DNA from 3 places in the Streptomyces sp. JNUCC 63 genome. Region 2 is predicted to be linked to each of the others. Evidence: predicted binding sites of a transcription regulator. Region 2 holds the regulator's gene; each other region holds the start of a gene.
The links. Region 2 encodes HrcA, which represses chaperone genes, less so after heat shock. Its sites were predicted from a motif close to TTNGCACTCNGNNNNNCNGAGTGCNAA; they were not measured.
Positions count from the first base shown of each region.

Region 1 (4,252 bases), 2.2 Mb from region 2:
GATCGCCTCGTGCGGGATGCCGGGGGCGATCTTCAGGGCGGCGCGCGGTGCTTCGAGGGCCGTGTCGACGGCCCAGGAGAGCGGGGGCGAGTACGCCTCCGGGTCGAAGATACGGCCGCGTCCGCCTCTGCGGGCCGGGTCCACGAAGACGGCGTCGTACGGCGACGGGTCCACCTCCGTCACGTCCGCCTCCAGTACCTCGATCAGGCCCGCGAGTCCCAGGGCCTCCGCGTTCGCCCGCGCCGTGGCCACCGTCAGCGGGTCCCGGTCCACGGCGAGGACCCGGATCCCCGCGCGGGCCAGCGCGATCGCGTCGCCGCCGATCCCGCAGCACAGGTCGGCGACGGAGGTCACGCCCAGTTCGCGCATCCGTTCCGCCCGGTACGCCGCCACGCTCGCCCGCGTCGACTGCTCCACCCCGTTCGGCGTGAAGAACATCCGCCCCGCGTCCTCGGCCCCGAACTTCGCCACCGCCCGCTGCCGCAGCCGGGCCTGACCGAGCGCCGCCGACACCAGCTCGGCGGGGTGCTCGCGGCGCAGCCGGGTGGCGACGGCGAGTTCGTCGGCGGGGTCGGTGCCGCGCACCTCGTCCAGGAGGGCGCGGCCCTCGGGGGTGAGCAGCGAGGCGAAGGTGTGGAGGTGGTCGTTCACCGGCTCATTGTGGGCCGGCCGGTGGATGGTGTGCCTCAAGGCCGCGGTGTCGTCCCGGGTTCCGGGCGTCGGCCTGCGAGGATCCGGCGCCATGGGACCAGTAGTACAAAATGACAAAAAGAGCCCCAGGGGGCCTTTGTCTCGCAGGGCGGGGATCCGCGGCGTGCTCGCGGTTCTCGCCGTCGCCGCCCTGACCTCGGGCTGTGCCCGGTCGAGCACACAGGTGAGTCCGGCCCCCGGCCAGCAGCGCCTCCCGGCGCCCCCGGCCCGCGCCCTGGACTCCTATGCCAACCGCCTGCACACCTCCTACGAGCAGCGGGCGGCGGCCGCCAAGCGCTGGGGCCTGGAGCAGGTCCCGCTGACGCCTCCGCCACCGCCCGCCACGAAACCGAGGATCACCGCCCGCCCGGGCTTCGAGGTGGGCCACCAGAAGGACTGGGGCCTGCCCCCGGTCTTCACCACGATCCCCACCAAGGACAAGGTCGTCTTCCTCACCATCGACGACGGCTCGGAGAAGGACCCCGCGTTCCTGCGCATGATGAACGACCTGAAGGTCCCGTACACGGCGTTCCTCAGCAACTACCTCATCGAGGACGACTACGACTACTTCCGGAGGATGCAGGCCTCCGGGATCACCCTCAACAACCACACCCTGCGCCACCCGTACCTGCCGGGCCTGTCCTACGAGGAGCAGAGGCGCGAGATCTGCGGCATGCAGGACGTCATGCGGAAGGAGTTCGGCAAGCGCCCGAAGGTGTTCCGCCCGCCCTACGGCAACTACAACCAGGACACCCTGCGCGCCGCCAAGTCCTGCGGCATCGAGTACGCGCCGATCTGGAACGAGGAGGTCTACGTCGATCACTGGGAGTTCCGCGAGGACGACCAGCGGCTGCGCCCCGGGGACATCGTCCTCACCCATTTCCGGGGCCGCAACGAGTGGAACGGCACGATGGTCGACGACATGCGCCGGTTCCTCAACCATGTGACGGCCAAGGGGTTCGCGGTGGCCCGGCTGGAGGACTACCTGTGACGCTGCGGCCCGTACGGCCGGGCCGCCTGGCCGCGGTCCTGCTCACGGCCTCGCTGCTGGCCGGCCTGACCGGCTGTGCCACCTCCGTCGACCCCATCGAGCGGCTCGGCCGGAAGGCGGCACAGGGAGTACGGCCGCACAGTCCGGCGGCGGAGCCGCCGTACCGCCGCTGGGGCCTGGCGGCTCCGCTGCCCGCGCCGCCGAGTCCGCCGGCCCGTCCGCGGCGGACCGCCGGTACCGCCCGGGCCCTCGGCCCGCCCCTGGTCGTGGACCGCGTCAGGACGTCCGACCCGGTCGTCTTCCTCACCTACGACGACGGGGCGGAGAGGGATCCGCGGTTCGTCGACATGGTCCGTGAACTGCGGCTGCCGGTCAGCATGTTCCTCACGGACAGCATCGTCGGGCCGGGGTACGGGCACTTCGCGCACCTGATGTCGGTCGGCGCGGACCTGCAGAACCACACCCTCGACCACCCCTCGCTGCGCGGCCTGCCCTACGCCGGCCAGCGCGCCGAGATCTGCGGTCAGCGCGACAAACTCCGCTCCCGCTTCGGCATCCGCCCCCGCCTCTTCCGGCCGCCCTACGGCAGATACGACACGACGACCCTGCGCGCCGCCGCCGACTGCGGGGTCTCGGCCGTGGTCCTGTGGCGCGCCGCCACGACCGACACCGGCCTGCGCTTCACCCACGGCCCCCACGAGCTGCGCCGCGGCGACATCCTCCTGGTCGCCTCGGACGACGACCTCGTGGGCCCGTCGCTGCGCGAACGCACGACGCGCTTGCTCCGCGAGATCCAGAGCGAGGGTCTGACGGTGGGCCGCCTGCAGGACTACCTCTGAGCCGGCTTACGGGCGCATTGCAGCCGAGGCCGGCAGAACCAGCCCGTCCTGGGGGTCCCCCTGCTCGAAGAGCTCGGGGGAGCTTGAGGACGAGGCCGTCCAGGCCGAAGCGGGGGTCTGGGGGCGCAGCCCCCAGGGACGGTCACCGCAAGAAACGGCACCTTGCACAGACGTACATCAGAACGAACCCTCGGCCGACGCGCCACGAGGCAATTGGCACTCCGCTTGACCGAGTGCTAACCGCGGTCATAGTCTCGGCTCTGGCACTCCCCCCTGGAGAGTGCCAACAAAGCGACGGGCAGGTCCGGCACCCGCGACGACGGATCGACCTGGTCGCCACCTCAGACAGTTAACCCCGTGAGATCTCCGAAGGGGGAGGTCGGATCGTGACGACCGCCAGCTCCAAGGTTGCCATCAAGCCGCTCGAGGACCGCATCGTGGTCCAGCCGCTGGACGCCGAGCAGACCACGGCCTCTGGCCTGGTCATCCCGGACACCGCCAAGGAGAAGCCCCAGGAGGGCGTCGTCCTGGCCGTGGGCCCGGGCCGCTTCGAGGACGGCAACCGCCTTCCGCTCGACGTCAAGGTCGGCGACGTCGTGCTCTACAGCAAGTACGGCGGCACCGAGGTGAAGTACAACAACGAGGAGTACCTCGTTCTCTCGGCTCGCGACGTGCTCGCGATCATCGAGAAGTAAGTCACCTCAGCATTCCTGCCATGAGCTGCGCCCCTGGCCCCCGCGACCGATAACAGGCCGGGCGCCCGGGGCGCAGTGTCTTTCCACCAGATTTCCGAGAGGGCTCCCGCTGCCATGGCGAAGATCCTGAAGTTCGACGAGGACGCCCGTCGCGCCCTCGAGCGCGGCGTCAACAAGCTCGCCGACACGGTCAAGGTGACGATCGGCCCCAAGGGCCGCAACGTCGTCATCGACAAGAAGTTCGGCGCCCCCACCATCACCAACGACGGCGTCACCATCGCCCGCGAGGTCGAGATCGAGGACCCGTACGAGAACCTCGGCGCCCAGCTGGTGAAGGAGGTGGCGACCAAGACCAACGACATCGCGGGTGACGGCACCACCACCGCCACCGTGCTCGCCCAGGCGCTGGTGCGCGAGGGCCTGAAGAACGTCGCCGCCGGTGCCTCCCCGGCCGCCCTGAAGAAGGGCATCGACGCCGCGGTCAAGGCCGTCTCCGACGACCTGCACGCCTCGGCGCGCCCGATCGACGAGAAGTCCGACATCGCCGCCGTCGCCGCGCTGTCCGCCCAGGACCAGCAGGTCGGCGAGCTCATCGCCGAGGCGATGGACAAGGTCGGCAAGGACGGTGTCATCACCGTCGAGGAGTCCAACACCTTCGGTCTGGAGCTGGACTTCACCGAGGGCATGGCCTTCGACAAGGGCTACCTGTCGCCGTACTTCGTGACGGACCAGGAGCGTATGGAGGCCGTCCTCGACGACCCGTACATCCTGATCCACCAGGGCAAGATCTCCGCCATCGCGGACATGCTCCCGCTCCTCGAGAAGATCATCCAGGCGAACGCCTCGAAGCCGCTGCTGATCATCGCCGAGGACGTCGAGGGCGAGGCCCTGTCGACCCTGGTCGTGAACAAGATCCGCGGCACGTTCAACGCCACCGCGGTCAAGGCTCCCGGCTTCGGCGACCGCCGCAAGGCGATGCTGCAGGACATGGCGGTCCTCACCGGCGCCACCGTCATCTCCGAGGAGGTCGGCCTCAA
Region 1 is NZ_CM135963.1:3,145,841-3,150,092, reverse strand. Features, by position in the region: gene ACX25U_RS14190 (THUMP-like domain-containing protein) at 1-651, opposite strand, end outside; gene ACX25U_RS14185 (polysaccharide deacetylase family protein) at 743-1,681, shown strand; gene ACX25U_RS14180 (polysaccharide deacetylase family protein) at 1,678-2,520, shown strand; gene groES (co-chaperone GroES) at 2,907-3,215, shown strand; gene groL (chaperonin GroEL) at 3,330-4,252, shown strand, end outside.
Region 1: a site for HrcA is predicted at 2,734-2,760, ahead of groES (co-chaperone GroES). Genes of this name have one in related genera too.

Region 2 (4,252 bases):
AGTCAGGTCGGGCGAGTACGAACGAAGGCGCGGGCCCGGAGGACCCTCGTCGGAAGGGTGGTGGCGGGAGACGGGTGGGCGCATTCGAGTGACGATATGGAGAAGCCCGTACGCGGTCAGCGCGACACGCCGAAGCGTGCGGCCAGGGCGTCCCGCTGGGCCCGGACGAAGGCCGCGTCCACCACCGCTCCGTGACCGGGCACGTACAGCGCGTCCTCGCCGCCGAGCGTCAGCAGCCGGTCGAGGGCGGCGGGCCACCGGGACGGTACGGCGTCGGGGCCCGCCTGGGGTTCGCCGGACTCCTCGACCAGGTCGCCGCAGAAGACGACGGCCGGCTCGCCCGGGACGACGACCGCGAGATCGTGGGCGGTGTGCCCGGGGCCCACGTTCGCCAGCAGCACCTCCCGTCCGCCGCCGAGCGGGAGCGTGACCCGGTCGCGGACCTCGCGGCCGGGTCGTACCAGAGCGTCCGCCGCCTCCTCGGCCGCCCGTGCGTCCAGCCCGTGGCGCACCGCGTCCGCGCGCAGTTCGGCACGCGCGCCCCCGGTGCCGTCGTACACCGCGCGGGAGCCCTCGGCGGCGAAGACCTCCGCGTCCGTGAACGCCGCCGCCCCGAAGACGTGGTCGAAGTGCGGATGCGTCAGCGCGAGAAGCGTCACACCGCCGCCGGCGAGTTCACGCGCCTGCGCGCACAGCCGCGTGCCCTCCGCCAGGCTCGCTCCCGCGTCGACGAGCAGCGCGCGGCCCGCCCCGACGACCAGCCCGGCCGTGCAGTCCCACACCGGAAGGCGGACCCGCCCGACCCCGTCCGCCAGCCGCTCCCACCCCAGCTCTTCCCAAGTCACGCTCATACGGCGACGCTAGCCTCGCAGGACCGGCCTTGCCCTGGGTGTACCCGACAGCCGTACACTGGGCGGGTAAAGCTGGCACTCGTATGCGCCGAGTGCCAGGTGGGGAAGCCGATCAACGATTCTGGAGGTGTGCGCGGTGCTCAGTGAGCGAAGGCTTCAAGTGTTGCGCGCCATCGTCCAGGACTACGTCGGCACCGAGGAGCCGGTCGGCTCCAAGGCCCTGACCGAGCGGCACAACCTCGGTGTCTCGCCGGCCACGGTCCGCAACGACATGGCGGCCCTGGAGGAAGACGGCTACATCGCCCAGCCGCACACCAGCGCCGGCCGTATCCCCACCGACAAGGGGTACCGCCTGTTCGTCGACAAGCTGGCCGAGGTCAAGCCGATGACCGCGCCGGAGCGGCGCGCCATCCAGAACTTCCTCGGCGGCGCCGTCGACCTCGACGACGTGGTGGCCCGCACGGTGCGGCTGCTCGCGCAGCTGACCCGGCAGGTCGCCGTGGTGCAGTATCCGTCGCTGACCCGTTCGACCGTGCGGCACGTGGAGCTGCTGGCGCTCGCGCCCGCGCGTGTGATGCTCGTGCTGATCACGGACACCGGCCGGGTCGAGCAGCGGATGATCGACTGCCCCGCGCCCTTCGGGGAGACGTCGCTGGCCGACCTGCGGGCGCGGCTGAACAGCCGGGTCGCAGGCCGCCGCTTCACGGACGTCCCGCAGCTGGTCGAGGACCTGCCCGAGGGCTTCGACGTCGAGGACCGCGGTACCGTCTCGACCGTGCTGTCCACTCTCCTGGAGACGCTCGTCGAGGAGAACGAGGAGCGGCTGGTGATCGGCGGCACCGCCAATCTGACTCGCTTCGCGCACGACTTCCCGCTCACCATCCGCCCCGTCCTGGAGGCGCTGGAGGAGCAGGTCGTCCTGCTGAGGCTGCTCGGTGAGACGCAGAATCCGGGCATGACCGTGCGCATCGGTCACGAGAACGCCCACGAGGGACTCAACTCCACGTCCATCGTGTCGGTCGGCTACGGTTCGGGCGGCGAGGCAGTGGCCAAGCTCGGCGTGGTCGGACCGACCCGCATGGACTACCCGGGAACGATGGGAGCGGTACGCGCAGTGGCACGGTACGTCGGACAGATCCTGGCGGAGTCGTAGGTGGCCACGGACTACTACGCCGTTCTCGGCGTGCGTCGCGACGCGTCGCAGGAAGAGATCAAGAAGGCCTTCCGGCGGCTCGCGCGCGAGCTGCACCCGGACGTCAACCCGGATCCGAAGACCCAGGAGCGGTTCAAGGAGATCAACGCCGCCTACGAGGTGCTGTCGGACCCGCAGAAGAAGCAGGTCTACGACCTCGGCGGTGACCCGCTCTCGCAGTCCGGCGGCGCCGGCGCGGGCGGCGGCTTCGGGGCGGGCGCCTTCGGGAACTTCTCCGACATCATGGACGCGTTCTTCGGTACGGCGTCGCAGCGCGGACCGCGTTCGCGCACGCGCCGGGGCCAGGACGCGATGATCCGGCTCGAGGTCGAGCTGGACGAGGCGGCCTTCGGCACGACGAAGGACATCCAGGTCGACACGGCCGTCGTGTGCAACACCTGCAACGGCGAGGGCGCGGCCCCCGGCACCAGCGCTCAGACGTGCGACATGTGCCGTGGCCGCGGTGAGGTCTCCCAGGTCACCCGGTCCTTCCTGGGCCAGGTCATGACCTCCCGCCCCTGCCCCCAGTGCCAGGGTTTCGGCACGGTGGTGCCCACCCCGTGCCCGGAGTGCGCCGGCGACGGCCGCATCCGCGCCCGCCGCACGCTGACCGTGAAGATCCCGGCCGGTGTGGACAACGGCACGCGCATCCAGCTCGCGGGCGAGGGCGAGGTCGGCCCCGGCGGCGGCCCCGCCGGTGACCTCTACGTCGAGATCCACGAGCTGCCGCATCAGACCTTCCAGCGGCGCGGCGACGACCTGCACTGCACGGTCACCATCCCGATGACCGCGGCGGCCCTCGGCACCAAGGTGCCGCTGGAGACCCTGGACGGCCTGGAGGAGGTCGACATCCGCCCGGGCACCCAGTCCGGCCAGTCGATCCCGCTGCACGGCCGGGGCGTCACGCATCTGCGCGGCGGCGGACGCGGCGACCTCATCGTGCACGTCGAGGTGCAGACCCCGACCAAGCTCGACCCCGAGCAGGAGCGCCTGCTGCGCGAGCTGGCCAAGCTGCGCGGAGAGGAGCGCCCGCAGGGGCAGTTCCAGCCGGGGCAGCAGGGGTTGTTCTCCCGGCTCAAGGACGCGTTCAACGGTCGCTGACGGGGGATACCTCCGGCATATGCCGGAGGTCGCCCGGATTCGGACTTGTGCGGAGGGCGTGACACCATGCGGTCATGTCCTCCGCGCTGACCGATCTCTTCCCGCACCCGATCGTGCAGGCACCCATGGCGGGCGGTCCCTCGGTGCCGGGGCTGGCCGCCGCGGTGTCCGACGCGGGCGGACTGGGCTTCCTCGCCGCCGGTTACAAGACCGCGGACGGCATGTACCAGGAGATCAAGCAGCTGCGCGGGCTGACCGGCCGTTCCTTCGGCGTCAACGTGTTCATGCCGCAGCCGGAGAGCGCCGAGTCCGGCGCCGTCGACCTCTACGCCCAGCAGCTGGCCGGCGAGGCCGGCTGGTACGACACCGAGCTCGGTGACCCGGAGAACGGACGCGATGACGGCTACGACGCCAAACTCGCCATGCTGCTGGACGACCCGGTACCGGTGGTCTCCTTCCTCTTCGGCGTGCCCACCCGCGAGGTGGTGGACTCGCTGCACCGGGTCGGCACGTTCGTCCTCGTCACCGCGACGACCGCCGAGGAGGCGCTCGCCGTGGACCGGTCGGGCGCGGACGCGGTGATCGCCCAGGGCGTGGAGGCCGGTGGCCACCAGGGCACCCACCGCGACCTGCCGGAGAACGACGGCGCCGGGATCGGCGTGCTCTCGCTCGTCGCGCAGATCCGTGAGGCGGTGGACATCCCGGTCGTCGCGGCCGGAGGCATCATGCGCGGCAGCCAGATCGCCGCCGTACTCGCGGCGGGCGCGAGCGCGGCCCAGCTCGGCACGGCGTTCCTCGCCACCCCCGAGTCCGGCGCGTACGCCGTGCACAAGCAGGCGCTGACCGACCCGCTGTTCCCGCGTACGGAGCTGACCCGCGCGTTCTCGGGGCGGCCGGCCCGCGGGCTGGTCAACCGCTTCATGCGGGAGCACGGCCCGTATGCGCCCGCCGCCTACCCGGAGGTCCACCACCTCACCTCACCACTGCGCAAGGCGGCAGCGAAGGCGGACGACGCGCAGGGCATGGCGCTGTGGGCGGGGCAGGGCCACCGGATGGCCCGCGAGCTGCCCGCCGGGCAGCTGGTGGGGGTGCTGATGGACGAACTCGA
Region 2 is NZ_CM135963.1:5,355,548-5,359,799, forward strand. Features, by position in the region: gene ACX25U_RS24560 (DUF3097 domain-containing protein) at 1-84, opposite strand, end outside; gene ACX25U_RS24565 (MBL fold metallo-hydrolase) at 117-851, opposite strand; gene hrcA (heat-inducible transcriptional repressor HrcA) at 988-2,004, shown strand; gene dnaJ (molecular chaperone DnaJ) at 2,005-3,144, shown strand; gene ACX25U_RS24580 (nitronate monooxygenase) at 3,219-4,252, shown strand, end outside.

Region 3 (4,252 bases), 1.1 Mb from region 2:
TGCCAAATCCGTCTCACGGCGAGATGCGTCGTGAGGAAGATGAGGAGAAAGGGCCTCGCCTCCATGGCTGTGCAGACTGTTGCAAGCAACACCGACTCCACCGTCGACCTCGGCCCCGCCGCGGCCCTGAGCTGCCGCGAGTGCGGTCACCGCGTCCCCCTCGGCCCGGTCTTCGCCTGCGAGGAGTGTTTCGGCCCGCTGGAGATCGCCTACGACTTCTCGGCCTACGGCACCGAGGAGCTGCGCAAGAGGATCGAGGCGGGCCCCGCGAACATCTGGCGCTACGCGCCGCTGCTGCCCGTCCCCGCGGACGTGGCCGGCAAGCCGAACCTCAACCCGGGCTGGACCAGGCTCGTCCAGGCCGACCGCCTCGCCCGCGAGCTCGGTGTCGACGCCGGCAAGCTCTTCGTCAAGGACGACTCCGGCAACCCGACGCACTCCTTCAAGGACCGCGTGGTCGCCCAGGCGCTGGAGGCGGCGCGCGCCTTCGGCTTCACCACCCTGTCCTGCTCCTCCACCGGCAACCTCGCCGGCGCCGTCGGCGCCGCCGCCGCCCGCGCCGGCCTCCGCTCCTGCGTGTTCATCCCGCACGACCTGGAGCAGGGCAAGGTCGTCATGGCCGCGGTCTACGGCGGCGAGCTCGTCGGCATCGAGGGCAACTACGACGACGTGAACCGCTTCTGCTCCGAGCTGATCGGCGACCCGGCCGGCGAGGGCTGGGGCTTCGTCAACGTCAATCTGCGGCCGTACTACGCCGAGGGCTCCAAGACGCTGGCGTACGAGATCTGCGAGCAGCTCGGCTGGAAGCTGCCCGACCAGATCGTCGTCCCGATCGCCTCCGGCTCGCAGCTCACCAAGGTCGACAAGGGCCTGCAGGAGCTGATCAGGCTCGGTCTGGTCGAGGACAAGCCGTACAAGATCTTCGGCGCGCAGGCGGAGGGCTGCTCCCCGGTGTCCGCCGCCTTCAAGGCCGGCCACGACGTCGTACGGCCGCAGAAGCCGGACACCATCGCCAAGTCGCTCGCCATCGGCAACCCCGCGGACGGCCCGTACGTCCTGGACATCGCGCGCCGAACGGGCGGTGCGGTGGAGGATGTGACGGACGAGCAGGTCGTGGACGCCATCAAGCTGCTCGCCCGCACCGAGGGCATCTTCGCGGAGACGGCCGGCGGTGTGACGGTCGGCGTGACGAAGAAGCTGATCGAGGCCGGCGCCCTCGACCCGACGAAGACCACCGTCGTCCTCAACACCGGCGACGGCCTGAAGACGCTGGACGCGGTGGCGGGCACCGGCCTCACCGCGACGATCCGTCCGACCCTGGACTCCTTCCGAGAGGCTGGCCTGTAATGAGCGTGACCGTTCGCATCCCCACCATCCTTCGCCCCTACACCGGCGGCCGGGCCGAGGTCAGTGCCGAGGGGACGACCCTCGGTGAGGTCATCTCCGACCTGGAGAAGAACCACACGGGCATCGCCGCCCGCGTCCTGGACGACCAGGGCAAGCTGCGCCGCTTCGTCAACGTCTACGTCAACGACGACGACGTCCGGTTCGAGCAGGGGCTCGGGACGGCCACGCCGGACGGCGCGGGCGTCTCGATCATCCCGGCCGTCGCCGGCGGCTGACCGTCCCCGCGGACGCTCGTCGCCCTCGGTGACGTCCGTCACCGAGAGTCCACCGAACTGCCCCCTCCGTGAGAGAAGCGGAGGGGGCAATTCTGTGTGATTGAGCGCGGTAGAGTTGGGGAACACGCCCCTGATCCCCGGATCCGGAGCCATGAATTCCTGCCGCACGCCCGACGAGAAGTAGCCAAAGTGTGCGGGCTTTTTGTGGCATTTGCCTTGTTTGTGGGGCCCGAGTTGCCTTGAATTCGGGCGAATCCTCACCATATTCCGGACCGCGCACATCCAGATTTCTCGTCCGATTGACCTGTTGCAGACGGCAGTTGGACAGATACATTCAGCCGCGGTCGACGCGTTCCGGCGCACGCCCCCAATCCATGGGGGGTGAGGTCTGACCCGGGTCCGCGAAGTGTGGATCTGTGCAAGGGCCAGTAATAGGGGAGTTAGGCATGGCTCAGGGCACCGTCAAGTGGTTCAACGCGGAGAAGGGGTACGGCTTCATCGCGGTCGACGGTGGTGCGGACGTCTTCGTCCACTACAGCGCGATCCAGATGGACGGCTACCGCACGCTGGAAGAGGGCCAGCGGGTCGAGTTCGAGATCTCGCAGGGTCAGAAGGGCCCGCAGGCCGACATGGTGCGCGTCACCGCCTGAACGTTCTTCACGCGAAGGGCCCACGCCTCGAGGGGTGTGGGCCCTTCGTCCTGTTCGCCCCGGGCTGATCCCCCTCAGGCGCTTGCACTCGACCATGCCGAGTGCTAATCATTGGCGTTAGCACTCTGAAGGTGAGAGTGACAACGAAGGACCGGGTCGGTGAGGCCCGCGGGCCGGGTGGGGCAAGGAACCACCGGCCGGCGAGCCGTCCGTCGCGGGCGCGGGCGCGGTCCGAAGGAATCACCCCCAGTCCTGGAGGGACCACTTCACATGGCCAAGATCATCGCGTTCGACGAGGAGGCGCGGCGCGGCCTCGAGCGCGGCATGAACCAGCTCGCGGACGCCGTCAAGGTGACCCTCGGCCCCAAGGGCCGCAACGTCGTCCTCGAGAAGAAGTGGGGCGCCCCCACGATCACCAACGACGGTGTCTCCATCGCCAAGGAGATCGAGCTCGAGGACCCGTACGAGAAGATCGGCGCCGAGCTGGTCAAGGAAGTCGCCAAGAAGACGGACGACGTCGCCGGTGACGGTACGACCACCGCGACCGTGCTCGCCCAGGCCCTGGTCAAGGAGGGCCTGCGCAACGTCGCCGCCGGTGCCAACCCGATGGCTCTCAAGCGCGGTATCGAGAAGGCCGTCGAGGCCGTCTCCGCCGCCCTGCTCGACCAGGCCAAGGAGGTCGAGACCAAGGAGCAGATCGCCTCCACCGCCTCCATCTCCGCCGCCGACACCCAGATCGGCGAGCTCATCGCCGAGGCCATGGACAAGGTCGGCAAGGAAGGCGTCATCACCGTCGAGGAGTCGCAGACCTTCGGTCTGGAGCTCGAGCTCACCGAGGGCATGCGCTTCGACAAGGGCTACATCTCCGCCTACTTCGCGACCGACATGGAGCGCATGGAGGCGTCGCTCGAGGACCCGTACATCCTCATCGCCAACTCCAAGATCTCCTCGGTCAAGGACCTGCTCCCGCTGCTGGAGAAGGTCATGCAGTCGGGCAAGCCGCTGCTGATCATCGCCGAGGACGTCGAGGGCGAGGCCCTGTCGACCCTGGTCGTCAACAAGATCCGCGGCACCTTCAAGTCCGTCGCCGTCAAGGCCCCGGGCTTCGGCGACCGCCGCAAGGCCATGCTCGGCGACATCGCCATCCTCACGGGCGGCGAGGTCATCTCCGAGGAGGTCGGCCTCAAGCTGGAGAACGCGACCCTGGACCTCCTGGGTCGCGCCCGCAAGGTCGTCATCACCAAGGACGAGACCACCATCGTCGACGGTGCCGGCTCCGCCGACCAGGTCGCGGGCCGTGTGAACCAGATCCGCGCCGAGATCGAGAACAGCGACTCCGACTACGACCGCGAGAAGCTGCAGGAGCGTCTGGCCAAGCTCGCCGGCGGCGTCGCGGTCATCAAGGCCGGTGCCGCCACCGAGGTGGAGCTCAAGGAGCGCAAGCACCGCATCGAGGACGCCGTGCGCAACGCCAAGGCGGCCGTCGAGGAGGGCATCGTCGCCGGTGGTGGCGTGGCCCTGCTGCAGGCCTCCCAGGTCTTCGAGAAGCTGGAGCTCGAGGGTGACGAGGCGACCGGCGCCAACGCCGTGAAGCTGGCCCTGGAGGCCCCGCTGAAGCAGATCGCCGTCAACGGTGGTCTCGAGGGCGGCGTCGTCGTGGAGAAGGTGCGCAACCTGACCGTCGGTCACGGTCTGAACGCCGCCACCGGCGAGTACGTCGACATGATCGCCGAGGGCATCATCGACCCGGCGAAGGTGACCCGTTCCGCGCTGCAGAACGCCGCCTCCATCGCCGCGCTGTTCCTCACCACCGAGGCCGTCATCGCCGACAAGCCGGAGAAGGCCGCCGCGCCGGCCGGCGGCGGCATGCCGGGCGGTGACATGGACTTCTGATCCTTTCGAGGATCGGATCCGTCCTTCACGTACCGAGGGCGGCACTCCCTGGAAGCAGGGGGTGCCGCCCTCGGCGTGTTCCGGGTC
Region 3 is NZ_CM135963.1:4,257,656-4,261,907, forward strand. Features, by position in the region: SAM riboswitch class I at 1-46, shown strand, start outside; gene thrC (threonine synthase) at 64-1,347, shown strand; gene ACX25U_RS19675 (MoaD/ThiS family protein) at 1,347-1,622, shown strand; gene ACX25U_RS19680 (cold-shock protein) at 2,069-2,272, shown strand; gene groL (chaperonin GroEL) at 2,543-4,165, shown strand.
Region 3: a site for HrcA is predicted at 2,354-2,380, ahead of groL (chaperonin GroEL). Genes of this name have one in related genera too.